DNA from 3 places in the Mesorhizobium sp. URHB0026 genome. Region 2 is predicted to be linked to each of the others. Evidence: predicted binding sites of a transcription regulator. Region 2 holds the regulator's gene; each other region holds the start of a gene.
The links. The regulator LexA, encoded in region 2, represses DNA repair genes until DNA is damaged. The targets are predictions, from matches to a motif close to TGTTCNNNNTGTGTTCNG.
Positions count from the first base shown of each region.

Region 1 (10,215 bases), 2.7 Mb from region 2:
AATGCGTCACCGCCACCTGCGAGACAAGGCCGGCAAAAGCGGCGCATCCGGCTTGCAGCGTAAGATAGCGCGGGAACGCGACCTTGTGATCGTGTTCCGCACCGAACGTCCAGCCCCGTTGCGCCCGATAAGCAATGACGAACGCCGTTGCATAAGCGATGGCACTGCCGGCGAACGGCGAAACCCCCAGCGAAACCAGCAGCCACGAGAGCGCGAAAAACAATCCCGCCGCACCGACGCCCACCACCATGAAGCGGAACGGGCGCGCCTGGACAAGCGCCGGCAGCACGTCGGTCATTGCTGTTCGCTGGCCGGCGCTTCCTGGGAAAGGCCAGCTTTCAGTCGCTTGACCGGGATTTCCAGGACACCGAGCAGGAATGCCGAAAAGAAGGCCTGGAAGGAAATGACGATCAGGCTCAACCCGAGCACGACGATGCGCGGAATTTCGGAATCGTCCAGCGGGCCGAAATTGAGATGGGCCCAGCGCATGACGGCATAGAGGCAGAACAGGAAGCCGGCGGCAAAGCAAATGCCGGCATTGGCGGCGAGACGGTCGGTGCTGATGGTCCTGGTCAGCCAGTCCGACCCGCGGCTTCGCGGCAGGATGCCGGTAATTTCGGCATAGTATCGCGAAATGGCACCGAAGGTGATGAGCTGGATGCCGGTGACGATCATGAAACAGGCGGCGACGAAGGTGTTGAGATCGAGCGAAAGATTGTCGACCACCCGCAAGGGGCCGAACACCAGCAGCGCCGCGAACAGCGTGCCGAGGCCTGAAAGCACCGCGCCTGGAATGAAGAACATCCAGCGCGGATTGTAGACCAGCAGGAATTTGAGGTGCCGCCAGCCGTCGCGCCAGGTCCTGAGATGCGGCGGCCGGCCGCGGCCGTCGGGCTTGAGCGTGGTCGGCACTTCCTCGATACGCAGGCCGGCAAGCGCGCTGCGCACCACCATTTCGCTTGCGAATTCCATCCCGGTGGTCTGCAGATCGAGCTTCCTGATGCTGTCCGCGTTGAAGCCGCGCAGACCGCAGTGGAAATCCCCGGTCTTGATGCGGAAGAACAGGCGGCCGACGAAACTCAGCACCGGATTGCCGAGATAGCGGTGCAGGGGCGGCATGGCGCCAGCCTCTATGCCACCCCGGAAGCGGTTGCCCATGACCAGATCGGCGCCGCCGCGCAGCCGCGCCACGAATGCCTCCAGTGCACCGAAATCATAGCTGTCATCGGCGTCGCCCATGATGATGAAGCGACCCCTGGCGGCGGCGATGCCGCCCAGAAGCGCCGCGCCATAGCCCTTCTGCGCGACCGGGACGACACGAGCACCGCCCTGCGCGGCGATCTCCCGCGAGCCGTCGGTGCTGCCATTGTCTGATATCAGCACCTCGCCCGCTATGCCGGATTGGTCGAGAAACGCCCTGGCCTTGCCGATGCAGACGGCGAGCGTCTCGGCCTCGTTGAGGCATGGCATCAGGATGGTGAGTTCGAGCTGCTGGGTCGAGGCTGCGCGGACGGCAGTGAGCGCGTTCATGATCGTCGTTCCATCGGGTGCCCGGCGCTGCGTCAGGTCGGCCGCTGCATTCGGAGCTTACCGTCGCACGGCAAGGCTTAAGAAAGCGATGACGTCAGTCCTCGTCTTGTCTGCAACCGGCAGACGCGCCTTGCTGATCCCAATGTTCAAAACGTCGCGATTGGCAGAACGCGCCGCGACGCTTATATCGCTTGCGTCGACTACGCTGGGGACCTGCCATGAAGTTGAAAATCGCCGTCCAGATGGACCATGTCTCCACCGTGTCGATCGCCGGCGACACCTCGTTCGCCCTGTCGCTGGAGGCGCAGCGGCGCGGCCATCAGCTGTTCCACTACACGCCCGACCGGCTGTCGATGCGCGACGGCAAGGTGTTTGCCCGCGTCGAGGAGATGACGGTGCGCGACGAAAAGGGCAGCCACTATTCGCTGGGCGAAAAGGTGCGCACCGACTTGTCCGAAATGGACGTCGTCCTGCTGCGCCAGGACCCACCCTTCGACATGAACTACATCACCACGACCCACATCCTCGAGCGCATCCATCCAAAGACGCTGGTCGTCAACGACCCGGCCTGGGTGCGTAACAGCCCGGAAAAGATTTTCGTCACCGAGTTCCCGGACCTGATGCCGGATACGCTGATCACCAAGGATCCGCTCGAAGTCGCCGCCTTCCGCAAGGAGTTCGGCGACATCATCGTCAAGCCGCTCTACGGGAATGGCGGCGCCGGCATCTTCCATATGCTGGAAGCCGACCGCAATCTCGCCTCGCTGCTCGAAATGTTCGGCCAGATGTTTCGCGAGCCCTATATCGTGCAGCGTTACCTGAAGGACGTGCGCAAGGGCGACAAACGCATCATTCTGATCGACGGCGAGCCGGTCGGCGCCATCAACAGGGTGCCGGCCGAGCACGATTCCCGCTCCAACATGCATGTCGGCGGCCGCGCCGAAAAGACCGAGTTGACGACACGCGAGCGAGAGATCTGTGCCCGCATCGGGCCGTCGCTGAAAGAGCGCGGCTTCATCCTGGTCGGCATCGACGTCATCGGCGACTACATGACCGAGATCAACGTCACCTCGCCGACCGGCGTGCGCGAGGTCAAGCGCTTCGGCGGCGCCGACATCGCCAGCCTGTTCTGGGATTGCGTGGAGGAAAAGCGGCAGTAGGCGCAAGCCTCTTTCACAGATCCTAATCAGGCAGTCGGTTGAGTATGGCAACGGCCAACGCTATCAGGCTGACAACCGTGCTGATGGCTGCGCCAATATCCAAAAAAAGCGGCGACGCCAAACGTCACCGCACATCCCTCGCCGTGACACCGGTCTAACGAAACGAAGAGCTAGATACCGAGCCCGACGATGAATGGCGGCACAACCGCCATTCCGCGATCATGCTTCGCGGCCCTGTTTTCCGTTTTCATTTTGTATTAACCATGTTCCGCTTTTGCAACCGGACGCCACCCGGCTGCAACCGGCGCAAACTGCCAGTTCGCGTGATGTTCTCGATTTGACCAAATCCGTCAGACACACACCGATGGGAGAACACGATGAAGATACCGGCAGAGGTTCTGGCCCAAAGCCGTCGGACGATAGAGTCGTATGAGGACTATGCGGTCCATTATGACGAGATCGTTGGGCATGTTCCTCACCCGAACGACAGGGCCGCGCTCGAGCGCGCCGCGGCGATCGCCGGAGCGGGCGGCCGCATCCTGGAAATCGGATCCGGCCCGGGCCGCGACGCGGACTTCCTGGAGGCCCTTGGGGTCGAGGTCCGGCGGACCGACGCACACGACGCTTTCTCGAACTGCAGGCCGCGCGCGGCAAGGCAGGCGAACTCCTCGACGTGATCACCGACGAGCTTGGCGGTCCCTACGACGCGGTGGTGGCGCTCGCCGTGCTGATCCATGTGCCTCGCGACCAGATCGACCAAGTTCTGGAGAAGATTGCGCGTTCGTTGCGCCAAGGCGGTGCCTTCGTCGTCTCGATGCGAGATGGTGACGGCGAAACGGGTGGCAAGTACCATAGCGTCGACTGGCGTAGGGACGCCTTCGCGGCGCGCATCGAGGCCGCCGGCATGGAGCTTCTCAGCCACAGCTTCCGCATCGGTAGAAATGAGCAGGGCTGGAACACCTTCTTGGCGATGAGGCCGTCATGATCGGGCGCGAGCCATGCGTTTACTCTACTTTGTTCCTGTAATGTTCTTGCCTTGGGCTGAAATCCGTGGTTGTCTTGCGTTGACGTCACTCGCGGCCCGTTCACAAGGGCAAGGGCGAGCCGGCATCGGGGGCAGACAATGGTGGCGCGGGTTCGTACGGTCGCTTTCCAGGGCATCGAGGCGGTGCCGGTCGATGTGCAGGTGATGATCGCGCCCGGCAAGGTCAACATGCATATCGTCGGCCTGCCAGACAAGGCGGTGGCGGAAAGCCGCGAGCGGGTGCAGGCGGCATTGCATGCGTCGGGCCTGTCGATGCCGTCGAAGAAGGTGACCGTCAACCTGGCGCCCGCCGATCTGCCGAAGGAAGGCAGCCACTACGATCTGCCGATCGCTCTCGGCTTGATGGCGGCCCTTGGCGCCATTCCGGGCGACATGCTGGCTGGCTATGTCGTGCTGGGCGAACTATCGCTCGACGGTACGATCACCGCCGTTGCCGGTGCCTTGCCGGCGGCAATCGGCGCCAATGGCGAAGGCAAAGGGCTGATCTGCCCCTTCGCTTGCGGGCCGGAAGCAGCCTGGGCAGGGCGGGAATTCGACATTCTCGCGCCGCGCAGCCTGATTGCGATCGCCAATCATTTCCGCGGCACGCAGGTGCTGTCGCGCCCGGAGGCCGGCATCCGCGCGGCGGCACGCGACCTGCCCGACCTTGCCGACATCAAGGGCCAGGAGACAGCGAAGCGGGCTCTGGAAGTGGCGGCCGGCGGCGGGCACAATCTGCTCATGATCGGTCCGCCAGGCTCAGGCAAATCGATGCTGGCGCAGCGCCTGCCGTCGATCCTGCCGCCGCTGGCGCCGAAGGAACTGCTCGAAGTCTCGATGATCGCCTCGGTGGCCGGCGAACTCGGCGAAGGCAAGCTGACCGACCGGCGGCCGTTCCGCGCCCCGCACCATTCGGCCTCGATGGCGGCGATGGTGGGCGGCGGCCTGCGCGCGCGGCCGGGCGAGGTGTCGCTTGCCCATCACGGCGTGCTGTTCCTCGACGAGTTTCCCGAATTCACGCCGCAGACGCTCGATGCGCTGCGCCAGCCGCTTGAAACCGGCGACTGCATGATCGCACGGGCCAACCATCGCGTCACCTATCCGGCCCGCATCCAGCTAGTGGCGGCAATGAACCCGTGCCGCTGCGGCATGGCCGGCGAACCGGGTTATCGCTGCCTGCGCGGCGACCGTTGCCGCACCGATTACCAGGCGCGTATTTCAGGTCCGCTGCTCGACCGCATCGATCTCAGGATCGAAGTGCCGGCGGTCTCGGCCAGCGACCTGATCCGGCCCGACCGGGCGGAAAAGAGCGCCGACGTGGCGCTGCGGGTGGCGCGTGCCCGCACCATTCAGCGTGAGCGTTTCGAGCGGCTCGGCGTCAACAGCGCCACCACCAACGCGCATTGTTCTCCAGCCGTCATCGAAACGATCGCCATGCCGGACGCCGCCGGCCTGTCGCTGCTCAAGGATGCCAGCGAAAAACTCGCCTTTTCGGCGCGGGCCTACCACCGGGTGCTCAAAGTGGCGCGCACGCTCGCCGATCTCGACGCCAGCGAAGCTGTCGGCCGCATCCATCTGGCCGAAGCGATTTCCTATCGCATGAGTTCGGAGCGCGTGGCGCAGGCGGCGTAGGGCCTGCCCGCGGCAGCACACGCATGCACCCCACCTTCACGGCGCCCGTCAATGAAGCTGTCAACAGCCTGTCCGCCTTGCCTATCGCAAGGTCGAGATGAAATGCAGGCGACGGTCGAAAAACACGCTGGCCGGGAACGGATAGAGCGACAGCTTCTCACGCCAGGTGCGGGGTGTGATACCCGCGGCGGCAAAAACGGCGTCCCACTCCGCCTTGGAGAGATAGTTGTAAGGCAGGCGAACATTGTGCCCCTTGTTGCCCACCCAATCCATGAAACGAAGCGTCTGGTAGGCCGCGAAGCCTTGGCGCAGGTGATCCTTGATGACAACGCCCTTGCGCGCCACGCGGGCCGCCTCGCGCACGAGATGGCCCGGGTGGTCGGCATGATGCAGCACATCGACGATCGTCACCCAGTCATAGGAGCCATTCGCGGCGGGAATGGTGCCGCCATCGAACAGTTCGACCGGGATATGGGTTTGCGGCCTGATCAGCACGTCAATGCCGCGAAACGTCAGCCCCGGCTTTTTTTCCATGATCGCCTTGGCGATGGAGCCGTCGCCGCAGCCAAGATCGAGAACGGTGCCGGCCGGGCCCAGTTCGTCGGCCAGCCGCTGAGACAGGACGCGCACGCGGCGCTGGAAAACCGCCCGGTCATGGACGGAATTCAACAGTTTCTTTTCGATCGCCATCGTGTTGGCCATGCCAATGCTCCGTAGCCTTCCAGCCAGCACTAGCTGAAAAAAGCAAAGGAACCGTATCCAGCCATAAGAGCCTGCCGCCTTCGGCACGACATTGCCGCTGGGCTGACGCCGCCGTCTTCGCCGACGCGGACCGGCGACATCCAGTCGGCGCTCCAAACTCTTTCAACGCGACATCGTCCTACCCTTGATGGGCCTTCAGCTCCAGCCGCCGCTTGTGCAGCACCGGCTCGGTGTAGCCGTTGGGCTGGCTTGTTCCCTTGAACACCAGGTCGCAGGCGGCCTGGAAGGCGATCGACTTTTCGAAGTCGGCGGCCATCGGCCGGTAGAGCGGGTCGCCGACGTTCTGCAGATCGACGATTGCCGCCATGCGCCGCAAGGAATCCATCACCTGGATTTCCGAGCAGACCTTATGGCGCAGCCAGTTGGCGATGTGCTGCGAGGAGATGCGCAGCGTGGCGCGGTCTTCCATCAGCCCGACATCGTTGATGTCGGGAACCTTGGAGCAGCCGACGCCCTGGTCGATCCAGCGCACGACATAGCCCAGAATGCCTTGCGCGTTGTTGTCGAGTTCGCGCTGGATCTCGTCGGGCGTCCAGTTGGGCCGCACGGCCACCGGCACCGACAATATGTCGTCGAGCTTCGCCTTCGGGCGGGTCCTCAGCGCGGCCTGAACCGCATGGACATCGACCTTGTGATAGTGCGTGGCGTGCAGCGTCGCCGCCGTTGGCGACGGTACCCAGGCGGTGTTGGCGCCGGCCCTGGGGTGGGCGATCTTCTCGGCCAGCATCGCGGCCATCAAATCGGGCATCGCCCACATGCCCTTGCCGATCTGGGCATGGCCGGCGAGCCCGCATTCCAAGCCCGTGTCGACGTTCCAGGCCTCATAGGCGGAAATCCAGGCGGCCTGTTTCATGTCCCCCTTGCGGATCATCGGGCCGGCTTCCATCGAGGTGTGGATCTCGTCGCCGGTGCGATCGAGGAAGCCGGTGTTGATGAACACCACGCGCTCCTTCGCGGCGCGGATCGCTTCCTTGAGGTTGACTGTGGTGCGCCGCTCCTCGTCCATGATGCCCATCTTGATGGTGTTCTGGGCCATGCCGAGCAGGGCTTCGACACGGTCGAACATCTCGACGGCGAAGGCGACCTCCTCCGGGCCATGCATCTTGGGTTTCACGACATACATCGAGCCGGCGCGGGAGTTCATCCGCCGTCCTTTCGGCCCGACATCGTGCAGCGCGATCAGGGCCGTCATCGCCGCGTCCATGATGCCTTCCGGCACCTCGTCGCCGTCGCGGTCCAGGATCGCTGGATTGGTCATCAGGTGGCCGACATTGCGCACCAGCATCAACGAGCGGCCAGGCACGGTCACCGTGCCGCCGGCTGGGGCGATGTAGGCGCGGTCGGGGTTGAGCTTGCGGACGAAACTCTTGCCGCCCTTGCTGATTTCTTCGGCGAGATCGCCCTTCATCAGGCCGAGCCAATTGCGGTAGACGACGACCTTGTCCTCGGCATCCACGGCCGCGACCGAATCCTCGCAGTCCTGGATGGTGGTCAGCGCCGATTCCAGGATGACGTCGGCAATGCCACCCGGATCGGTGCGGCCGATCTGGTTGTCGCGGTCGATGACGATCTCGACATGCAGCCCGTTTTTCACCAGGAGCACGGCTTGCGGATTGGCGGCGTCGCCGCGATAACCGACGAATTGGCTGGGATCGGCCAGCGTCGTCGAGCCGGCGCCGGCGCTGAGCCTCAGGGCGCCGTTGGCGACCGACAGGCCGTTGACCCCTGCCCATTTTGCGGAGGTGAGCGGCACGGACTGGTCGAGAAAATCCTTGGCCCAGGCGATGACCTTGGCGCCGCGCGCCGCGTTGAAGCCCTTGCGCTTCTCGGCGCCATCCGTTTCGGGGATGGCGTCCGTGCCATAGAGCGCGTCATAGAGCGAGCCCCAGCGTGCATTGGCGGCGTTGAGCGCATAGCGCGCGTTCATCACCGGCACCACCAGCTGCGGTCCGGCCACGACCGCGATTTCCGGGTCGACATTGTCGGTCGAGACGCTGAAGGCCGGCCCTTCCGGCACGAGATAACCGATCACCTTCAGGAACGCCTTGTAGGCGTCCATGTCGATGGGCGCGCCATTGTCGCGATACCAGCCATCGAGCCTTTCCTGCATGGCATCGCGTTTTGCCAGCAGCGCCCGGTTCTTGGGCGCCAGGTCATGGACGATGACCGAGAACCCGTCCCAGAAACGCGTCGCTTCGATGCCGAGGCCGGGCAAAGCCTGGTCGACGACGAAGTCATGCAGCTCGCGGGCAATGCGCAATCCGGCGATCTCGATGCGATCGGTCATCAGGCTACTCCAGATGAAAGGCGTTGCGGGGCGTTTGGCATGTCAGGGGGTGCAGGGTCAATTCAGCTTAGGGTGAAGGTGGGGCATTTTGGGCGGTTAGCCAATCTTCCCGACGAGGGGGGAGATGGCTCTTCTCCTCACACCGCTATCCTCGGCCTGCCCGAGGCCACCGCCACGATATGCGCTTCGATGAACATGCGCTGCGCTTCGACAGTCGAGACCCGGAACTCCGTCGCCACGTCGATCTCGGCACTGTCGGTGCCGGCATCAAGAGCCCGCTGGGCGACAATCGCCCGCACATCGGCCTCGGCGGCCGCGATCGCCGCCGTCTCGTCGAGGAAATCGCGCACCGTCTCACCCGAGGCAAGCCGGAACAGGCCTTCCGTGGGCTGGCTGACGCGGGCCTCCGCCGAAACCCTGACCTGGCCGACGACGGCGCCAAGCGCGTTGGCGACGTCGGTATCCCGGGGCACGACGCAGTCATTCCCGACCAAGGGCGCCAGGCCGGCATAGTGCAGCGGCGCCGAAGCGCCGAGCCCAATGACCGGCCGGTCGAGCGCGACGCTGAGGCGGGCGATGCCGGGGTGGGCATCGACGGCGCGCTGCACCAGCGCATGCGCCACCGTCGCCGCGCCGTCGAGCCCGTCCTCGGCAAAAGCGGTCTCCAGGATGTATTCGGCCGACCAGCGCGTCAGGGTCAAGAGCACCCGTTCCGAGATCGCTTCCGGGGAGGCCGCGATCGCCTGGCCCCGGCCATCGCGCCTGCGGGCGAACAGTTCGGCGCCAAGCCGGGCGGCGGCGGCATCCCAGTTCGCCTGTTTGCAAAGCACGTGCGCGGCGTCCGACGGGGTGAAGCCCGAGATATGCACCAGCCCGCGCGAGACCAGGCGGTTCAGCGTGGCATTCTGGGCATTCGAGGTCAGCAGCCTGTCGAGGGCGAGCGGCGTCGCGCCGATTGCTTCGTAGAGCTTTGCCTCCGGGGCGGTCAGCCCCGCGGCGAGCCTGTCCGGCACGCCGGTGCGGACCGCGAAGCGGCCGTCCATGCGGCCTGTGTTGGGCGCGCGCAACTGGCGTTCGAGTTCCGCGGTCACCGCCTCGCCATGCGCCATGCCGGACAGCGCCAGCGGCACCAGGCGGCGCGGCCCGAGCAGAATTTTCGGATTGAGCGCGCCATCCTCCAGCATCACTTCGGAATCGCCGCCGAGGCCGAAAGTGCGCATCGCGACCGCCTCGACCATGGTGCGGAAACCACCGACGGTGGCGCCTTCCGGATCGAGCCGCGGCCGGCCGCCATCGAGGACCGCCACGTCGGTGGTGGTGCCGCCAATGTCGGAGACCACCGCGTTGTCGAACCCGGTCATGTGGCGGGCGCCGACCAGGCTGGCGGCGGGACCGGAGAGGATCGTCTCGATCGGCCGCTGGCGGGCAAACGCCGCCGAAACCAGTGCGCCATCGCCGCGCACCACCATCAAAGGAGCGGCGATGTTGCGGGCCTGAAGGAACCCCTCGGTCGCCGCCACCAGCCGGTCGATCATCGAGATCAGCCTGGCATTGAGCAGCGTCGTGAGCGCCCGGCGCGGACCGCCGAGCTTGGCCGATAGCTCATGGCTCGCCGTGACCGGCAGGCCGGTCCTGTCGCGGATCAGCTCGCGGGCGGCGATCTCGTGCGCCGGGTTGCGGGTGGCGAAATAGGCACATACGGCAAAGCCGGACACCGACACGCCGAGTTCCGGCAGCATCGCCTCCAATCCGGACAGGTCGAGCTTGGCGGCGCTGCCGTGCACATCATGGCCGCCCGCACAAAACACCACCGGGTCGGT
Region 1 is NZ_JBSSCN010000001.1:1,666,408-1,676,622, reverse strand. Features, by position in the region: gene ACVWWD_RS08545 (GtrA family protein) at 1-298, opposite strand, end outside; gene ACVWWD_RS08540 (glycosyltransferase family 2 protein) at 295-1,530, opposite strand; gene gshB (glutathione synthase) at 1,749-2,690, shown strand; partial or broken gene ACVWWD_RS08530 (class I SAM-dependent DNA methyltransferase) at 3,068-3,675, shown strand; gene ACVWWD_RS08525 (YifB family Mg chelatase-like AAA ATPase) at 3,814-5,346, shown strand; gene ACVWWD_RS08520 (class I SAM-dependent methyltransferase) at 5,428-6,048, opposite strand; gene ACVWWD_RS08515 (malate synthase G) at 6,227-8,395, opposite strand; gene ACVWWD_RS08510 (hydantoinase/oxoprolinase N-terminal domain-containing protein) at 8,533-10,215, opposite strand, start outside.
Region 1: a site for LexA is predicted at 3,706-3,723, ahead of ACVWWD_RS08525 (YifB family Mg chelatase-like AAA ATPase). Genes of this name have one in related genera too.

Region 2 (10,215 bases):
TCGCCTGCGCCATGGCGTGGCCAAGGCGGCGGAGCTCGAACTCGACCGGGGCATCGCGTTTCTGCTGGTGCCGGTCTGTCTGACCGTTGGGGCGATCGCCTATTTCTCGCTGGCGTCCGAGCCCGACTTTGCAAAGCCCGTCGCGGTCGTGGTGCTGATGGCGGTCTGTGCCTTCGTCTCGCGTTCGTGGTCGAAAACCCATCTGTGTTTCATGGCAGTGCTGTTGTGCGCGCTGGGCTTACTCGCGGCGAAGGTCGAAACATGGCGAGCCGGAACCCGTATGCTGGGTTCGGAAATCTCCACGCAATTGACCGGCCGCGTGGTCTCGCTCGAAGAGATGGAGAGCGGCCGCATCCGGCTGACCATGGACGTGATTTCGACCGCCCGGCCGAAACTGCGCTATGCGCCGGAAAGGGTCCGGCTTTCCGCACGCAAGATACCGCCGGGAATGACCGCCGGCTCGCTCATCACAGGCTACGCCAAACTGTTGCCGCCGACCGGCCCGGTCCGGCCGGACAGCTACGACTTCTCTTTCGACAGTTATTTCGCCGGCATCGGCGGCAGCGGCTTCTTTCTCGGCAATCCGACGGTTGTTTCCGCCGCTGACGGTGAGATGCCGCTATCGGCTCGCCTTTTCTCAGGCATTGAAAATGCCCGCGAAGCCATCGCCGACCACATCAGGGGCAGCGTCGGCGGCGCTGAAGGCGAGATCGCGGCGGCGCTGATCGTCGGCGTGCGCGCCGGCATACCCGATGAAATCAATGAAGCGATGCGGCGTACCGGCATCTATCACATCATCTCTATTTCGGGACTGCATATGGCGCTTGTGGCCGGCACCATCATGGGTCTGCTGCGTGGTGCCTTCGCACTGTTACCAGACTTTTCCGCGCGCCGGCCGGTGAAGAAATACGCCGCCGCCGCCGCACTGTTCTCGATCGCCGCCTATCTCATGATTTCCGGTGTCGTCGTTGCGGCCGAACGCAGCTTCATCATGTTGGCGGTGATGCTGATTGCCGTCTTCTTCGATCGCGCTGCGCTGACCATGCGCAATCTGGCGATCTCGGCGATCGCCGTCATCCTGGTCTCGCCGCACGAGGTCGTCGGCCCAAGCTTTCAGATGTCGTTCGCCGCGACCGCGGCCCTGGTTGGCGCTTATGCCGGCTGGGCCGATCACCGTGCGGGAAAGACCAGGCCACCGCCGCCAAAGCGATCCCTGCCCGGGCTCCTGACGCGAAAATTCCTGCTGGCGACAGGTGGATTGGCCATGACGTCCATTGTCGCCGGCAGCGCCACGGCACTGTTTGCCATCTGGCATTTCCAGCGGGTATCGCCCCTCAGCCTGTTCGCCAATCTGGCCGTGATGCCGATCGTGTCGGTCGTGATGTTCCTGGCCGTCGCTAGCGCGCTGCTGATGCCATTCGGACTGGATTGGCCGGCTCTCTACCTCATGGGCAAGGGCCTGACGGCGATGATCGCCGTGTCGGCGTGGATATCGGAGCGCTCTCCGGTCGACGGAGTCGGGCTGATTTCGCAGCAATCCGTGCTGCTGGTCACCGTCGCGCTGGTTATCGCGACGATGGCGACGACCTGGCTGCGGCTCGCGGCGCTGCCATTCGCGCTCGCCGGCCTGTTGACTGTGTCGCACACGCGCGCGCCCGATGTGCTGATCTCGGAAGATGCGCGGCTGGTCGCGCTGCCGATCGGCAATGGCGAACTGGCCGTCAACCGGGAACGTCCGAACGAATTCGCAACCGACAACTGGAAGCGCGCTCTGATCTCCGAAACAATCGTCAAACCGGAAATGTTCGACAAGACAGACGGGCAATTCGACGTTGCCAGTCCCGCCGACCTGCCGCCGGGATCGCCCTTCTACTGCCGCGAAGGCCTGTGCCTTGTAGGCACCCTTCCGGCGCGATCATTGCTTATGTCGAGGACCGCAAGACCACCTGGAAAGCCTGTGCTTTCGCTGACCTGATCATCGTGAACGACGCGACCGCCTATGACGCCTGCCAAAATCCACTGGTTCTCGTCGTCACCAAACGGCAGCTCGCCCGCAAGGGAAGCGCTGCCGTCTTCTTCAATCCCCAGTCGGCCACGACCCGGGCCGGGATCGAATTCGCCGTCGACGGACCATACCGACCCTGGCACGAACAGCGAAAATTCTCACGCGAGGCGAGGGGGCTGCCGCCGTACAAAAAACCCGACAAGCCCGATGGAAAGCCGGCTCAGTAGCGCCTGATCAACCCGACCAGCTTGCCTTGTACCTTGACCCTGTCCGGCCCGAAAATGCGTGTTTCGTAGGCTGGATTGGCGGCCTCGAGCGCGATCGAAGCGCCTTTGCGGCGGAACCGCTTCAGCGTCGCTTCCTCCTCGTCGACCAGTGCCACGATAATTTCGCCCGGGCTTGCCGTGTCGGCATTGCGGATAATGACCGTGTCCCCATCGAAGATACCAGCCTCGATCATCGAGTCGCCCTTGACCTCCAGCGCATAGTGCTCGCCGCCCATGATCATGTCCGGCGGCACCGAGATCGAATGCGTCTGATGCTGGATTGCATCGATCGGCACACCGGCGGCGATACGGCCCATGACCGGGATGGATACGGCTGAAACCGCATCGTCGTCGTTGCCGGCCGCGGGCAGGCGCGAAGGCGCAGCGGCCGGCCTGATCTGGCGTCCGAGACTGCCTTGGCCAAGGCTGCCTTGGATGACACTTGGCGAGAACTTCTTTGCCGCATTGAGGCCCGGCGCGATCGAGTCCGGCAGCCGCAGCACTTCCAGCGCGCGCGCCCGATTGGGTAGCCGGCGAATGAAGCCGCGCTCCTCCAGCGCCGTGATCAGGCGATGGATCCCCGACTTGGAGGCAAGATCGAGTGCTTCCTTCATCTCGTCGAAGGAAGGCGGTATCCCGCTTTCCTTGAGCCGTTCGTGGATGAACATCAACAGTTCATGTTGCTTGCGCGTCAGCATGGCGGCCCCCAAGACATTGAACGAAAGGTTGAACCAGAATCGAAAAAACAAACCCAGAACAAACACTATCTGTTCCAGTTGTGTTCTGCAACCGTTTAAAGTTTAATGAATTTGTTAAGGGGGTCTGAAGTTTTTTGCCCCCGACGGCGTCAGCAACCGGTCCTTTCCGCGATCGGCAGGCACATTGAAATCGTTTGGTTAATGGCCTGTGGCCTATCCGCCGATGGAGCTGGCATCAGCCATCTGGAAGGCTTCTTCCAGGGGTACCGTATATTTCAGGGAGTCGCGGAACGAAACGAAACCAAAATGCCAACCATTGGTAGCTCCGGGCGGCCATGGACCCGGGCGTTCGGCGCACTCCGGCCAGCGCGTGCGAATAGACGTCGCGGAAGCGCTGAAGTTATCCCGACCCCTTCAAGCTGCCGGCGCGGGCGGCGTATCTGGTCGCGCCGCTGTCTTCGCTATGAACATAGACGTGCAGTGTGTAGCCGATATGCGCCGTCATCAGCGCCTTGGCCCGTTCGACGTCACGATCGAGTGCCGCTTCCATGATCGCGGTATGGTGTTCGATCGCGATCGCTTCGCGCAACGCCTCCATTGCCTGTTCATAGCCGTCCTTGAGGCCGGCCGCGGCCCGCAATGTCGGCGCCAGACCAAGAAAGCGATGATGCCGGCGCAACTGATCCGAGATTGTCGAGCGGAACCGCAACAGCCAGTCGCATGTGGCGGCGCTCAGCAGCGCCGCATGGAAAGCCTCGTGGTTCTCATCCCATCTGTCGACGGCCGTGTCGGAGGGATCGTCGACCGCCGTCTTGCAACGCGAGAGCCGGTAGTGGGCAGTGACTACGGCATCCTCCCACTCCCTGCCGCCTTTTTCCATCGATTCGAGGAACAGGGGTATCTCGACCACCATTCTGGCGCGTGCCAGATCCTCCAGCTCGGCCCGCGACACCGGAGCCACGGCAAAACCACGATTGCTGATGGCGGTGACCAAGCGTTCGGCCTCGAGCCGCGACAGGGCTTCGCGCAACGGTGTCCAACCGACGCCATATGTGCCGCGCAGCGCACTCAGTTTGAGCGGGGCGCCGGGCATGAGGCGCGTGGTCAGGATGTCGCGCCGCAACAGCTGATAGGCGGCTTCCGTTTTTGTGGAACTCGTCTCATCCCGCATCGTGATCAATCCGTCGTCTGGCTAAAAGTATATATGATACTGGGTCACTACAACAATTATATATAATGTTTGACACAGACCGGCGGACTGACCATGATCGCGGAGCAGCCGCGTTTCCAAGCGGCCCTGATCAAATCTGGGAGGAAATGATGTTGAAGTCGAAATCCGCTTGGTTGTCGGGTTTGGCCCTGGCAGGCGCATTGATGGTCAGCGCCGGCAGTGCCGCGGCCGATCAGATCCGTATCGGCATTGCCAATTTCGGCGAGCACCCGCAATTGAACGCCGCCATAGCCGGCTTCAAGAAGGCGCTGACGGATAACGGCTTCGTCGAGGGCAAGGACGTCGTCTACACGGAGAGCCACACCAATTTCGATGCGTCGCTGGTGCCGCAGATGATCGCCAAGCTGCAGGCCGAGCAGCCCAAGCTGATCTACACCATCACCACGCCGGTCTCGCAGATCGCCAAGAAAGCGCTCGCGGGTTCCGGCATTCCGATCGTTTTTGCCGCGGTCACCGATCCGGTGGCGGCCAAGCTGGTGCCATCATGGGACGCCGGAGACGAAGGCATGACCGGCGCCAGCGATCTGCAGGACGTCGCCGCGGTGATGGCCTTCACCAAGAAGCTGCTGCCGAACGCCAAGCGCTTCGGCGTGCCTTATAATCCCGGTGAGGCCAATGACGTTGCCTTGGTCGAAAAGATCAAGGCGGCGGCACCGGCCGCCGGTTTCGAGGTGGTCGAGCTCGGCATCGACAACGTAAATGACATCCAGCAGCGTATCGCTTCGTTCGCCGGCAAGGCCGACGTGATCTACGGCCCGGCCTCGAACCTGATTCAGCCGGCGATCGCCGCTGTCTCAGCGGCCGCCCGCCAGGCCGGTATCCCGGTCGTCAACTCCGATGACAGCGCGGTCCGCAACGGCACCGTGCCGGCGAGCTTCGCGGTCAATTACACCCAGGTCGGCATCAACGCCGGCAACATCGCCGCCGAGATCCTCAAGGGCAAGGATCCCAAGACGATCGCGCCGTCGCGCCCGGCCTACAAGGACCACATGGCAACGATCTCGCGCAAGGCGATGGCCGCGTTCGGCGTCGAGATACCGGCTTCAATGGCCGATTGCGGCTGCATCGTCGACTAACATCGGAACTGCTGGGATGATGGCGTCGGCGCCATCATCCCGAGGTCACGGAGGAACGATGCTCGAGATACGATCCGCGCGCAAAGTGTTCTACAAGGGCCAGGCCGACGAGAAGGTCGCGCTGGACGGTCTCAGCCTGTCCTTGGCCACGGGAGAGTTCGGGGTCGTCATCGGCTCAAACGGGGCCGGCAAGAGCAGCATGCTCAACGCCATTTCTGGTGCTCTTGTGCTGGATTCCGGCAAGATCCTGATCAATGGCGCGGATGTGACAGGGATGCCGGTGCACAAGCGTGCCGAAAGATTGGCGCGCGTCTTCCAGGATCCGATGCGCGGCACCGCCGCCAGCATGACCGTGGCGGAGAACATGCTGCTGGCCGACCTGCGCAGTCAAAAACGCACGCTGCGGCAGGGGCTGAACGCCACACGGCTGGCGTCCTACAAGGAGCGCCTGTCGATATTGGGCCTCGGCCTTGAAAACCGTCTCGATACCCGTGTCGACCTGCTCTCGGGCGGGCAGCGGCAGTCGCTGTCGCTGATCATGGCTGTCGGAGGATCGCCGGATCTGCTGCTGCTCGACGAGCATACGGCAGCGCTCGATCCGCGCACGGCCGAGATCGTCATGCGCGCGACGGTGCGCGCCGTCAATGCGCTGAAGCTGACCACCCTGATGGTGACCCACAACATGCAACACGCCGTCGACCATGGCAGCCGGGTGATCATGCTCGATGCCGGCCGGGTGCTTCTGGAAGTCACAGGGCAGGAGAAGGCGAGGGTCACGGTTGTCGATCTGATCGGCCATTTCTCCGTCAAGACCGATCGCATGTTGCTGGCGAGTTGATCATCATGGGTTTTGTTGGGGACGTTCTCACCAGCTTCGTCGCGATCATGCCGGTCACCCTGGCGCAAAGCCTGATCCTGGCCTTTGTCGTGCTCGGGATCATGATCCCGTTTCGCATGCTGAATTTTCCCGATCTCACCAGCGAAGGCGCTTTTCCGCTGGGCGGCTGCGTCTGCGGCGTTCTCCTTGCCGCCGGCGCATCGCCGCTGATGGGCATCGCCGCCGCCCTTGTCGCCGGCTTCGCGGCGGGCTGCTGCACCGCCTTCATCCATCTGCGCTTCCGCATCCACACGCTGCTTGCGGGCATCCTGATGATGACGATGCTCTACAGCATCAACCTTCGCATCATGGGCAAGTCCAACCTGTCGGTCTTCGGTTCGCCCTCGGTGTTCGACTGGGTGCCGTTCGCGCGGCCGGGTTTCCCCGCCAGCAAGATCGTCGTCGCGGGTCTCCTCGCGCTTGTCGCCTTCATGCTGCTCTACATGTTCTTCAGGACCGAGAAGGGGACTGCCGTCCGCGCCGTGGGCGCCAATCCTGACATGGCCGAGGCGCAAGGCATCAATGTCTGGGCCGCGACCATAGGCGGTGTCGGGCTGGCCAGCGCTTTTTCGGCGTCAAGCGGTGCGCTGATGGTGCAGTCGCAAGGGTTCGCCGACGTCAATATGGGCCTGGGAATTCTCATCAACGGCCTTGCCGCGCTGATGATCGGCGAAGCCGTCGTCGGCAAGCAAACGGTCTGGCGGCAACTGCTGGCGCCCTTCGCCGGCGCGATCATCTACTACCAGCTGGTGTCGTTCTGCCTTGCGGCCGGCATGCCGCCGCCTGACCTGAAGCTTGCGACGGGCCTGTTCGTGCTGGCCATGCTTGCCTTGCCCAGCCTCAAGCGCAGCCGGGGGTCCGCACCGGTTCGCGAAGCTATTCGTGAGTAGCCCGGCGTGAATCACCAAGGCGGAAATAACCAGGGCGTGAATAACCAGGAAATGTACAAATGATGCGTGCAACGCTCGATCTCGCAGCCGTCGGAGCCATGGACGCGGCGGACCCGCTGCGTGCCATGCGCGACCGGTTCATCTTGCCGGAAGGCGTCATCTATCTCGACGGCAATTCACTCGGCGCCGCGGCACCCGCCGTCTTCGACGAGCTGCGGAAAGCCGCGACCCAGGAGTGGGCGCAGGATCTGATCCGTGCCTGGAACACCGCCGGCTGGTTCGACATGCCAGTCGCGCTCGGCGACCAACTGGGGCGGCTGATCGGCGCGGCGGCCGGCCAGACGGTGGTCTGCGATACGACCTCGATCAACATCTACAAGGTGCTGCATGCCGCACTCGGCATGCGGCCGGACCGCTCGGTCATCGTCGCCGAGGGCGACAGCTTTCCAACCGATCTCTACATGGCCGAAGGCGTGGCCTCGACGCGCCCCGGCACGGTGTTGCGGCTTGAGGGCGTTGATGCGCCGACCATTGAGGATCTCATCGACGAGCGCGTCGCGGTCATCCTGGTCAACCACGTCAACTACAAATCCGGCAAATTGCGCGACATGGCGGCACTGACATGCAAGGCCCATCAGGTCGGAGCGCTGATCGTCTGGGATCTCTGCCACACCGCCGGCGCGCTGCCTGTCGAGCTCGACAGCGCCAATGCCGATTTCGCCATCGGCTGCAGCTACAAATATCTCAATGGCGGCCCGGGCGCGCCTGCCTTCATCTACGCCGCCGAGCGTCATCACGATAAGGTCCAGCAGCCGCTCAGCGGTTGGTGGGGCCATGCGCGGCCCTTCGCTTTCGAGCAGGGTTATGCGGCCGGCAGCGGTATCCGCCGGTTCCTGTGCGGCACGCAGCCGGTGTTGTCGATGCGGGCGCTGAAGGGGGCGCTGGATATGTGGGACGACGTCGACATGGCGGCGGTGCGCAAGAAGAGTATCGCTCTCACCGACCTGTTCATTCAGCTCGTCGAGGCCAGATGCGGCGCCTACGGCCTGGAGCTGGAAAGCCCGCGCGACGGCAAGCAGCGTGGCAGCCAGGTTTCGTTCCTCCACCCCAACGGCTACCAGGTGATGCGGGCCCTGGTCGAGCGCGGCGTGATCGGCGATTTCCGTGCGCCGTCGACCATCCGCTTCGGCTTCACCCCGCTCTATGTCGGCTACGCCGATGTTTGGCGGGCGGTCGAGGTGCTGGAAGATATCCTGCGCACCGGCGCCTGGCAGGATGCGCGCTTCGCGGTCAAGACGGCGGTGACCTGAAAAGCGGCGCAATTCCCGTGGGAAAACCGTGACGCGGTTTTTCCCACGGGAATTGAGCCAAACGAGAGTTCAAAGCTGGGTGCGAACCGTCCACAGTTCCGGAAACAGGACGACCTCGAGCATCTTCTTGAGATAGGAGGCTCCCGACGTGCCGCCGGTACCGCGCTTCAGGCCGATGATGCGCTCGACGGTCGTGACGTGGTTGAACCGCCAGCGGCGGAAATAGTCCTCGAAGTCGACCAGCTTCTCTGCCAGTTCATAAAACATCCAGTAGCGCTGCGGATCGCGGTACACCGTCTGCCAGGCGACCAGGACTTCTTCGTTCTCGGTCCGCGTCTCGCGCCAATCCGTGCGCTTTGCGTCCGGCCCGATGTCGAAGCCATTGCGCGCCAGAAGCAGCAGCGCTTCATCGTAGAGCGACGGCTCCGCCAGGATCGCCTCCAGCTTCTGGCTGAGGTCCGGCCGGTGCTTGTGCGGCCCGAGCATGGCGAGGTTGCGGTTACCGGCCATGAACTCGATGGCGCGATACTGCCAGGACTGGAAACCCGAGGACTGGCCGAGCGAGTCGCGAAACTCGGTGTATTCGCTGGGCGTCATCGTGCGCAGCACGTCCCAGGCATTGTTCAACTGCTCGAAAATGCGGGCGACACGCGACAGCATCTTAAAGCTCGGTTCGAGGCGGTCGGCACGGATCGAGCGGATCGCCGCGCCAATCTCGTGCAAAGCGAGTTTCATCCACAATTCCGATGTCTGGTGCTGGATGATGAACAGCATTTCGTCATGCGCCGAGGACATCGGCGTCTGGGCCTCCAGCACTTTCTCCAGGTGCAGATAGTCGCTGTAGGACATGCGCTCCTTGAACGACATCTCTGCGCCTTCAGAGGCCGGATCGTAAGGCTCGCTCACTTGATCTTCTCCGTGCGCAGCCGGAAGCGCTGGATCTTGCCGGTCTGGGTCTTCGGCAGAGCGGCGATGAATTTGACCGATCGGGGATATTTGTAGGGCGCGATGGCTGCCTTGACGTGGTCCTGCAGGCGCTTGACGGTCATTGCGTCTGGCGGGACACCTTGCACCAGCACGACATGCGCCTCGACGATCTGGCCTCGCTCGCCGTCCTCGGCACCGATGACCGCGCATTCGGCGACATCGGGATGCGACAGCAGCGCCGCCTCGACCTCGGGTCCGGCGATGTTGTAGCCGGCGCTGACGATCATGTCGTCGGAACGTGCGGCGAAGTGGAAGAAGCCGTCCTCATCCTGCGTGAAGGTATCGCCGGTGAGGTTCCAGCCGTCGCGCACATAGTCCTTCTGCCTGTCATCGGCCATGTAGCGGCAGCCGGTCGGCCCGCGCACCGCCAGCCGTCCGGTCTCGCCACGCGGCACCTCGCGCATCTCCTCGTCGACGATGCGCGCCTCGTAACCGCCCACCGGCTTGCCGGTCGAAGCGGGCTTCCTGTCGTCAAAGCGGTTGGAGATAAAGATGTGCAGCATTTCGGTGGCACCGATGCCGTCAAGGATAGGCTTGCCGGTCTTTCGCGTCCACTCTTCGAAGACCGGAGCCGGCAAGGTCTCGCCGGCCGAGACGGCAACGCGCAACGATGACAGATCGGCGCCTTCGTCCATGGCCTTCAGCATGGCCCGGTAGGCGGTCGGCGCGGTGAACGAAATGGTCGCTTTGTAGGTCTCGATGATATGGACCATGTTGGGCGGCGTCGCCTGTTCCAGCAGTGTTGCCGCCGCGCCGAAGCGCAGGGGGAAAATGGCAAGCCCGCCAAGGCCGAAGGTGAAGGCGAGCGGCGGCGAGCCGACGAAGATGTCGTCGGGCGTCACCTGCAGGACTTCACGGGCGTAGGCATCGGCGAT
Region 2 is NZ_JBSSCN010000001.1:4,400,285-4,410,499, reverse strand. Features, by position in the region: partial or broken gene ACVWWD_RS21720 (ComEC/Rec2 family competence protein) at 1-2,232, shown strand, start outside; gene lexA (transcriptional repressor LexA) at 2,226-2,969, opposite strand; gene ACVWWD_RS21710 (GntR family transcriptional regulator) at 3,370-4,140, opposite strand; gene ACVWWD_RS21705 (ABC transporter substrate-binding protein) at 4,290-5,276, shown strand; gene ACVWWD_RS21700 (ABC transporter ATP-binding protein) at 5,335-6,114, shown strand; gene ACVWWD_RS21695 (ABC transporter permease) at 6,120-7,043, shown strand; gene kynU (kynureninase) at 7,106-8,353, shown strand; gene kynA (tryptophan 2,3-dioxygenase) at 8,423-9,259, opposite strand; gene ACVWWD_RS21680 (AMP-binding protein) at 9,256-10,215, opposite strand, start outside.

Region 3 (10,215 bases), 630 kb from region 2:
CTACACCGTCATCAACACCAACTCGCCGCGCCAGCTCGACATTCCGATGGCGCAAGGCATCATCGATTTCGCCAAGGCGGGCCAGGTCCTGATCATCACGCCGTTCTGCCTAGCGGGCGCGATGGCGCCGATCACCGTGGCCGGCGCGCTGACCTTGCAGCATGCCGAAGCGCTGGCCGGGCTGACGCTGGCGCAGATCGTGCGGCCGGGCGCGCCGGTGGTCTACGGTTCCTTCTCCTCCAATGTCGACATGAAATCGGGCGCACCGGCCTTCGGCACGCCGGAGCACGTGAAGGCGACATTGGGTGCGGGCCAGCTGGCGCGCTTCACCGGTCTGCCCTGGCGCTCGGGCGGCGGCAGCGCGGCCAACGTTTCGGATGCGCAGGCCGCGCACGAGACGCAGTTCGCGCTGTGGGGCTCGGTGCTGGCGGGCGCCACCGTCTGCATCCACGCGGCCGGCTGGCTGGAAGGGGGCTTGAGCGTTTCCCTGGAAAAGCTGGTCACCGACATCGAGGCGCTGCAGACGGTCGCGGAACTTTGTGCGGCGACCCCTGGCGACGACGACGCGATTGGCTTCGAGGCGATCGCCGAAGTGCAGCCGGGAGGCCACTTCTTCTCGGCCGGCCACACCATGGCGCGCTACCGCACCGCCTTCTACGAGCCGCTGGTGGCCGACTGGTCGAATTTCGGCAACTGGACGCAAAGCGGGTCGAAGACCGCGACCGAACGCGCCACCGGCATCTGGAAGCGCACCCTTGCCGATTTCACGCCGCCGGCTGCGGCCGCCGCCACGTCAGGCGTGCTCGACGCGTTCATCGCGCGGCGCACGGAAGAGGGCGGCGCGGCGCCGGTGTCGTGAGATAGTTGCAGATCCATCATCCCGAATTGCGGCCGTGATCCAGGAACCCGCGGCGCGTCCCGCGCATTCATGGATGCGGGCCAATGCCTGGCTCCATCCGCGAGCCGTTGAGGGAGGACGACATGGGTTTCGACCAGTACCACGAACCGCCGGAAGAACTGTCGCAGGAAGTGCGGACCTTTGCCCGCATGATCACCTCGCTGATCGAGGAGGCGGAAGCGATCAGCTGGTACGAACAGCGCATGTCGGTCGAGAAGAACCCGCAGGCCAAGGCGATCATGAAGAACGCGCAGAGCGAGGAGTTCAAGCATTTCGGCATGGACCTAGAATTCCTGCTGCGCCAGAAAACGGATTGGCGCGTGGAACTGAAGGAAATCCTGTTTACGACAGGGGATATCGTGAAGGCCGGGGAGCGGGGCGAGAAGAAGGTGGATTGAGGCGGGACGTCAGCCTTCGAGGCTGGCAGCCTCACACTGGCAGCACGAACCCGTCCAGCACGCGCTTCTGGCCGGCCTTGTCGAAGTCGATGGTCAGCTTGTTGCCCTCGATGGCTGAAATGTTGCCGTTACCGAATTTCTGGTGGAAGACGCGGTCGCCCACGCTGAAGGCGGACGGCGTGTCGGAGACGGATTTGGCGACCAGCTCGCCGTCGATGGTGCGGCCCTTGACGCTGGTGCGGCCGGCGCCATAGCCGGAGTCTGTTTCACCATAGCCGATGCGTTCGACCTGATGGCCCGAGCGCGTGCCCCAGTTGCGGTCGGTCGCCTCGGTGCGGTTGGCCTGCGCGCGCTGCCAGCCGGGCGTCGAATAGGTGTTGGAGAAGGCGCCGGATTTTTCCCCGCCGCCCGAATTGCCGCCAATATCGTCGAAGCGCGAGGCGCCATACGGGTTCTGTCTTCCTGCCCCCTGGCCGCCGCCACGGCCGGATGCGAACGAGCCGCCGCCATACGGATTGCCGTAGCCGCCATAGGAGTTGCCGGCTTCGGCGACTTCGACATGAGCTTCCGGCAGTTCCTCGAGGAAGCGCGACGGGATGGTCGATTGCCAGAGCCCGTGGATGAGGCGGTTGGAGACGAACCAGATATGCAGGTTCTTCTTCGCCCGCGTCAGGCCGACATAGGCGAGCCGCCGCTCTTCCTCCAGCCCCGAACGGCCGCCTTCGTCCAGCGCGCGCTGATGGGGAAAGAGACCTTCCTCCCAGCCGGGCAGGAAGACGGTCTCGAATTCGAGGCCCTTGGCCGAGTGCAGCGTCATGATGGAAACGGCATCGAGCCCGGCATTCTGCTCGGCATCCATGACCAGCGCGACATGTTCGAGGAAGGAGCGCAGCGACTCGTACTCCTCCATCGAACGGATCAGTTCCTTCAGGTTCTCCAGCCGCCCGGGGGCTTCCGCCGAGCGGTCGTTCTTCCACATGTCGGTGTAGCCGCTCTCCTCGAGAATGGTCTCGGCGAGTTCGGTGTGCGGCGTGGCTTCCAGTGCCTTTTGCCAGCGTTCGAAATTGGACGCGACCTCGCGCAGCGCGGCGCGCGGTTTCGGCTTCAGCTCGTCGCTTTCGGCGAGTGTACCCGCCGCCTCCAGCATCGGGATGCGCAAGCCGCGCGCCGTGTCGTGGATCTGGCGGATGGTCGCTTCGCCCAAGCCACGCTTGGGCACATTGACAATGCGCTCGAAGGCGAGGTCGTCGGTGCTGTTGGCGACGACGCGGAAGAAGGCCAGCGCGTCGCGGATTTCCATGCGCTCGTAAAAACGCGGACCGCCGATGACGCGGTAGTTAAGGCCGAGCGTGATGAAGCGGTCCTCGAAGGCGCGCATCTGGAAGGACGCGCGGACCAGGATCGCCATGTCGTTCAAATTATGCTTCTGGCGCTGGTAGGCCTCGATGGTCTCGCCGATGGCGCGAGCTTCCTCCTCCGAATCCCAGGCGGCGTGGACGTTGACCTTGCCGTCCTCGGGATCGTTGCGGTCGGTGAACAGCGTCTTGCCGAAACGGCCCTCATTGTAGGCGATGAGATGGGAGGCGGCGCCCAGTATGTGCGCGGTCGAGCGGTAGTTGCGCTCCAGCCGGATGATGGTGGCGCCCGGAAAATCCTTGTCGAAGCGCAGGATGTTGTCGACCTCGGCGCCGCGCCAGCCATAGATCGACTGGTCGTCATCGCCGACGCAGCAGATGTTGACTTTGTTTTCGCGCGCGCCTTCGGCGTCGCGGGAGGGGCCTCGCAACGGCTCGGACGCCCGGTCGGGCTTGCGGCCTTCGGCCGTACGCACATCTGTCGGCGTCGAGTTGTTACGTCCTGCATCCGGCCGCTGTGCCAAAAGGCGCAGCCACATGTATTGGGCGGTGTTGGTGTCCTGGTACTCGTCGACGAGGATGTATTTGAACCGCCGGTGATAGTCCTTCAGCACATCGGGATTGGCGCGGAAGATGCGGATCGGGTGGCAGAGCAGATCGCCGAAATCGCAGGCGTTCAGCGTCTGCAGCCGCTCCTGATAGGCCTTGTAGAGCTCGCGGCCCTGGCCGTTGGCGAAGCTGCGCGCATCGCCCTCGGCGATATCGGCCGGACCCTGGCCCTTGTTCTTCCAGCCGTCGATCATCTGGGCGAACTGCTTCGCGGGCCAGCGCTTGTCGTCCAGGCCCTCGGCCTGGATCAGCTGCTTGATCAAGCGCACGACGTCGTCGGTGTCGAGGATGGTGAAGTCGGACCTCAGGCCGGCAAGCTCGGCGTGGCGGCGCAGCAGCTTCACGCCGATCGAGTGGAAGGTGCCGAGCCAGGGCATGCCCTCGACTTGTTCGCCTATCAAAAGGCCAATGCGCAGTTTCATCTCTCGCGCCGCCTTGTTGGTGAAGGTGACGGCGAGGATCTCTGACGGCCAGGCCTTCTTGGTGGTGAGGATATGGGCGATGCGGGTGGTCAGCACACGGGTCTTGCCGGTGCCGGCGCCGGCCAGCACCAGAACCGGGCCTTCAGTGGTCTCCACGGCCAGCCGCTGCTCGGGATTCAAGCCCCTGAGATAGTCGGGCGCATTGTTTTGGCCGCGGCGGGCAGCCATGGCGCGCGCGGCAATGCCCGACGGGGCCGTGGGCCGCGCATTGGGTTCATCGAAAAAGGGCATGTCTTCGGAAAAGCCGGACATCTCCCCCGAATGTAGTGATTCGGGAGCGAAAGACCAGAACTGTCTACGTTTTGTTCCGGCAAAGTGCCTGATACGGCCGCTTCACCGATACGGGAACCGCCGTTGTGGAACAATCCCAGGCGGAGCGAGGTTGCTGCCCGCGGGCCACGACCTACGCTTGACAGGCGCCGCGGTCGGGAGAAAGTTGCACGGGCAACACGCAATGCCGGGTTGGCCCAGGCCGCCTCATGCGCGCAACAGTCGAAGGAGTATCATCTTGGCTGTCACCATCACCTCCATCATTGTCTTCCTCATAGGTCTGGCGCTTGGCGCCGGCGGCATCTGGTTGGCTTCGCTGGGCGGCAGTTGGTATTACATCGTCGTCGGTCTCGCCTTCCTGGTCGCCGCCTGGCTGCTCTACCGGCGCCGTTCCACGGCGCTCTGGCTCTATGCGGCGATCGTGCTCGGCACGCTGGCCTGGGCGGTCTGGGAAACCGGCTTCGACTGGTGGGAGCTCGGCCCGCGCGGCGGCATCATCGTGCTGGTGGCGCTGTGGCTGCTGACGCCGTGGGCGCGGCGCGGCCTTGCCGGTCCGGACGGGCGAGCGCCTTTGATCCTTGCCGTGCTGGCATCGCTGGCGGTGGCCGGCTATTCGATGACCACGGACCCGAAGGATATCGGCGGTGTGCTCGACACCGACAAGGTGATCCCCAACGCCAATCTCGGCGGCGATGTGCCGGCGGGCGAATGGCATTATTACGGGCGCACGCCATTCGGCCAGCGCTATTCGCCGCTCGACCAGATCACGCCGGATAATGTCGCCAACCTGAAGCCGGCCTGGACCTATCGCACCGGCGACGTGAAGGGCCCCGACGATGTCGGCGAGACCACCTATCAGGTGACACCGCTCAAAGTGGGCGACACGCTCTATATCTGCACGCCGCACAACTTCGCCATCGCCGTCGATGCGGCGACCGGCAAGGAGAAGTGGCGCTACGATCCCAAGATCAAGCTCGACAAGGACCGCCAGCACCAGACCTGCCGGGGCGTCTCCCATTATGCCGATGCAGCGGGCGCCGCCGGCCAGCCCTGCGCGGCGCGCGTCTACCTGCCGACCTCGGATGCGCGGCTGATCGCGCTGGATGCCGCCAACGGGCAGGTTTGCCCGGCCTTCGCCGAGGGCGGCACGCTCAATTTGTTGACCGGCATGCCGTATCCGAAGTCGGGCTACTACTATTCGACCTCGGCGCCGCTGATCGCCGGCGGCAAGATCATCGTCGGCGGCGCTGTCAACGACAATTATTCGACGCAGGAGCCGTCCGGCGTCATCCGCGCCTATGATGCGAGCAGCGGCAAATTGCTGTGGAACTGGGATTCCGGCAATCCGGACCAGACGACGCCGCTGGCGGCCGGCCAGACCTACACCGCCAACTCGCCCAACATGTGGTCGACACCGAGCGCCGACGAGAAGCTCGGCCTGCTCTATGTGCCGCTCGGCAACCAGACGCCGGACCAGCTCGGCATGGGCCGCAGCGCCAATGTCGAGAAATTCTCTTCCTCGATCACCGCGCTGGACCTCAACACCGGGCAGTTGAAATGGGTGCGCCAGACCGTGCACCATGACCTATGGGACATGGACGTGCCTGCGCAGCCGAGCCTGGTCGACATCACCAAGGCCGACGGCTCCGTGGTGCCCGCGCTGGTCGGCCCGACCAAGCAGGGAGACCTCTATGTGCTCGACCGGCGCACCGGCGAGCCGGTCATTGCGGTCAAGGAAGTGCCGGCGCCCGGCGGCGCCATCGAGGGTGACCACACATCGCCGACGCAGCCCGCGTCCGACCTTTCCTTCAACCCGCCGCCACTGACCGAGCACGATATGTGGGGCATTACCATGTTCGACCAGCTGGCGTGCCGCATCGCGCTTCACAAATTGCGCTATGAAGGTCGCTACACGCCGCCCTCGCTGCAGGGATCGCTGGTTTATCCCGGCAATTTCGGGACGTTCAACTGGGGTGGCGTGGCGGTCGATCCGGTGCGGCAAGTGATGTTCGGGATGCCGACCTATCTTGCCTTCACGTCGCGGCTGGTGCCGCGCGCCGACGTGCCGCCGCCGGGCGACACCAAGGGCAGCGAGCAGGGGTTGAACCGCAATGACGGCGCGCCCTATGCGGTGGTGATGGGACCGTTCCTGTCGCCACTCGGCATTCCGTGCCAGGCGCCGCCCTGGGGCTATGTCGCGGGCGTCGATCTTCGCACCGGCACCATTGCCTACAAGCACCGCAACGGCACCGTCTACGACATGACGCCGCTGCCGTTGCCGTTTAAGGTCGGGGTGCCCGGCATTGGGGGGCCGATGATCACCGCCGGCGGTGTCGCCTTCCTGGGTGCCGCGGTCGACGACTATTTGCGCGCCTACGACCTGACGTCGGGCAAGCAGCTCTGGCAGGCGCGGCTGCCGGCCGGAGGGCAATCGACGCCGATGACCTACACGGTCGCGGACGGACGCCAGTTCGTGGTCATCGTCGCCGGCGGCCACGGCTCGGTGGGCACCAAGCCGGGCGACTATGTGATGGCCTACGCGCTGCCGAAGTAGGCAGGCGTTACCGGGCTCGGCGAGCTGACGATCAGCCGAGCCCCAGATGGCTCTTTAGGCTCGGCACAGAGCCAAGCATTTGGTTGGTCAAATCGGGGCCGGCGGCCGCCTCGGCCTGCTGGACAAGCGTCTCGCCAGCCTTCTGGATCTGCGCCAAGTCGAGGCCGGAGGCCTTGAGCGCGGCGAGGCCGTTGACCAGAGCGCCGGCCTTCTCGCCGAGAACGCCGCCAAGCGCGCCCTGCAGCGACGACATGAAGCCGCCACCACCGCCGGCCGGGGCGGCGGCCATGACGTCATATTTCTGCGCCAGCGCATCGGCGCCCGGAATCTTGGCGAAGAAGGAGGAGGCGCTGGTGCCCTCGGCCTCGTGCTCGAGCACCGAGAAAATGGTGCCGACGACCTTTTCGGTCGTGGCCTGGTCGAGACCGGCCTTCTGCGAGACGGTGTTCACGATGTCCTGGACGTCCATGACTTCACCTCAACCTCGGGTTTTCGTGTTCGCGGGCTGGCGCTTGCGGCTGCGGACCCTGACCATCGACTTGCGGCCTTGCCGCGACAACAGCCGCGCGCATCGCCAGAACGGCCGTCACTGCTGCCACGAAGGCGGTTGCCAGGATCGGCGAGGGCATGGTCATCGGCATTGTTCCTTTCAGATCGGGCCTATAGGACCGTGACCGCCAAAGGGCCGGCCGGCTAGCCAGTTTCCCCCACTATTGTGGCAGCGCCATCAAGATTTGTCACCGATGACAAAAACGTGATGATCTTCAGTCGGCTGACCGGCGGCCGCGAAGGCAGCGAGATGTCACGGTCCGGTGACTGGACGATGAGAGGCTCGCCCCTATCTTGCGACCGGCAGGACACCGCGGTCGAGACGAGATCGAGGAAGCCCATGGCCGACGTCACCACCAAACCCGTCATCACCCAGGCAATGATCGATGCCTATGACGAATACACGCATCTGACGCTGGATCGCCGCCGCTTCATGGAGCAACTGACCAGGCTTGCCGGATCGGGCGCGGCGGCGGCCGCCATCGCGCCGATGCTGGCGGCGAACTCGGCCCAGGCGGCGATCGTGGCCGAGACCGATGCCCGCGTAAAGGGCAAGGACATCACCTATCCCGGCAGCGGCGGCGAGATGAAGGGCTATCTGGTCAAACCCGCGAACCAGGCCGGCAAGCTCGGCACGGTCATCGTCATCCATGAAAACAGGGGTCTCAACCCGCATATCCGCGACGTCGCCCGGCGCGTGGCCCTGGAAGGGTTCGTGGCGCTCGCGCCGGACTTCCTGTCGCCGCTCGGCGGTACGCCCACTGACGAGGACAAGGCGCGCGACATGTTCGGGAAACTCGATCCGGCGCAGACCGTGGCCAATGGCGATGGCGACGGTCGCCTTCCTCAAGGGCGACAAGGACGGCAACGGCAAGGTCGGCGCCATCGGCTTCTGCTGGGGCGGCGGCACGGCCAATATGCTGGCCGTCAACGCGCCCGACCTTGCCGCGAGCGTTGCCTATTACGGCATGCAGCCGAAGCCAGCCGACGTCTCGAAGATCAAGGCTGCGTTGCTGCTGCACTATGCCGGTCTCGACGAGCGCACCAATGCCGGCATCGATGGGTTCAAGAAGGAACTCGACGCCGCGCATGTCGAATACACGGTCTATGTCTATGAAGGCGCCAACCATGCCTTCAATAACGACACCTCGGCGGCGCGCTACGACAAGAATGCCGCCGACCTCGCTTGGGGCAGGACGATCGCCTTCCTGAGGCAGAAGCTGGCATGACCATCGCCTTCAGGCGGCCGGCGCCCAGATCGTCTCGAAGGCAGGCGACAGGGTGAAGCCCGCCGGGCGCTCCGATTTCGGCGGCGGGCGCCGCACGCCTTCCTGCAAATAGCGCAGGGCCGAGGTCAGCCCGTTCATCGTGTAGGGCTTGGCGATGACGCCGATCGCGCCGGCAAAGTGGTCGGGGATGCGCTTCGGGTTGGCGGTCATGAAAATGACCATCGAGTTTTTCCTGTCGCCAATATATTCGGCCACGTCGATGCCGGTCGGGCCGTCGGTGAGATGGATGTCGACAAAGGCGATATCGGCCTGCGTGGTATCGACCATGTCCTTTGCTTCGGCGAGCGATGTTGCCCAGCCGACGACGCTGTGCCCGGCGTCCTCGACCAGGCTCTCCAACTCCATGGCCAGCAGCGCCTCGTCCTCGACGATCAGGACCTTGAGTGGTTCAATCATGACAGGTTCCCTTTGTGCTGTGGTCCGTTGGGCATCGAGATGACAACGCGAGTGCCGGGACCGGCATCGCGCCACTCGATGTCGGCACGCAATTGGCGGGCAAGCGACTTGATCAGCCGCATGCCGAAGGAGGCGTCGCCATTGGCGCCCGCCATGCCGACGCCGTCATCCGAGACCTCGATGTTCAAATGGCCGTCCGGCTGGCTCATCTTGATGCCGATACTGCCCGATCTCGTGCCGTCGGGCCTTTCCTTGAAGGCATGCTTGAGCGCGTTGGTGACGAGTTCGTTGACCATCAGTGCCACCGGCGTCGCCTTCTCGGCCGGGACGACGACGGGTTCGAGATCGAGTGTCGGATTGATTTCCGAACGTCCCGAAGCCGTGAGCAGGTCGGAGATGAGATCCTTGGCGAAGTCGGAAACATCGAACTTGCTGACATCCTTGGACTGGTAGAGCCGGCGGTGCACGGTACTGAGCGCTTCTATGCGCTCCAACATCGTGCCAAGCGAGCGCTTGAGGCTCGCGTCGGAGACGGTGCGGCTCTGCATGAGGATAAGCGAGGAAATCATCTGCAGATTGTTCTTCACGCGATGATCGACTTCATGCAGCAGCGTGGTCTGCGCCTCAAGCGCCGCTTCGAGCTCAGCCGTGCGTTCCTTGACAGCCTTTTCAAAACGTTCCTTGTCCGCGGTGATACGATTTTCCCAGAGCTTCCGGTCCGAAACATCGAGTTGCGAGGCGAAGAAGAACTGCAGTTCGCCTTTGTCGTTGGAGACCGGGCTTATGTAGAGCGCGTTCCAGAAGGTCGACCCGTCCTTGCGGTAATTCAGGATATCGACGCTGATGTCGGTTTCATCGGCTATCGCGGCGCGTATCTGAGCGATAGCTTCCTTGTCGCTCTGCGGCCCCTGCAGGAAGCGGCAGTTCCTGCCGAGAACCTCGTCGCGCTCATAACCCGTCAGGCGCAGGAAGGCTTCGTTTGCAAAGACGATCGGATTGTCCTGCCGGCGCGGATCGGTAATGATCATCGACATGCGCGTGGCGCGGATGGCCGCCGCGAAGGGGTCGCCCTTGCCGTGCTCGACATGAAGGTCGTCGGTCATGTGCCATGCGTCCGCCGGCTCCCTGGTCCGTTTCCGTTCCATAGCGTCACTCCAAGCCATTTTTCGCGGGAGACAACGGCTCAAAGCCGAATTTGGTTTCAATTACGGGCGTCTGTCGCAGTTCGTCGCAGGCAGGGAACCGATAGAGGCTTTCCGCAACCGACCGCGAGGAGGCCGTTTTTCGGCTAGCCAGCCGAGGCCGGCCTGTGAAGCGCGACGCCGGTCACGACCAGCGCGATGGCGAGGCAATCGGACGGACCGGGTATCTGGCGCAGCACGACGACGCCGATCAGAGTTGCGGTGACCGGCAGC
Region 3 is NZ_JBSSCN010000001.1:5,028,867-5,039,081, reverse strand. Features, by position in the region: gene ACVWWD_RS24835 (trimethylamine methyltransferase family protein) at 1-859, shown strand, start outside; gene ACVWWD_RS24830 (ferritin family protein) at 982-1,296, shown strand; gene ACVWWD_RS24825 (ATP-dependent helicase) at 1,328-3,994, opposite strand; gene ACVWWD_RS24820 (glucose/quinate/shikimate family membrane-bound PQQ-dependent dehydrogenase) at 4,251-6,566, shown strand; gene ACVWWD_RS24815 (hypothetical protein) at 6,598-7,035, opposite strand; gene ACVWWD_RS24810 (hypothetical protein) at 7,040-7,201, opposite strand; partial or broken gene ACVWWD_RS24805 (dienelactone hydrolase family protein) at 7,456-8,344, shown strand; gene ACVWWD_RS24800 (response regulator) at 8,354-8,800, opposite strand; gene ACVWWD_RS24795 (histidine kinase dimerization/phosphoacceptor domain -containing protein) at 8,797-9,903, opposite strand; gene ACVWWD_RS24790 (EamA family transporter) at 10,089-10,215, opposite strand, start outside.
Region 3: a site for LexA is predicted at 4,035-4,052, ahead of ACVWWD_RS24825 (ATP-dependent helicase). Genes of this name have one in related genera too.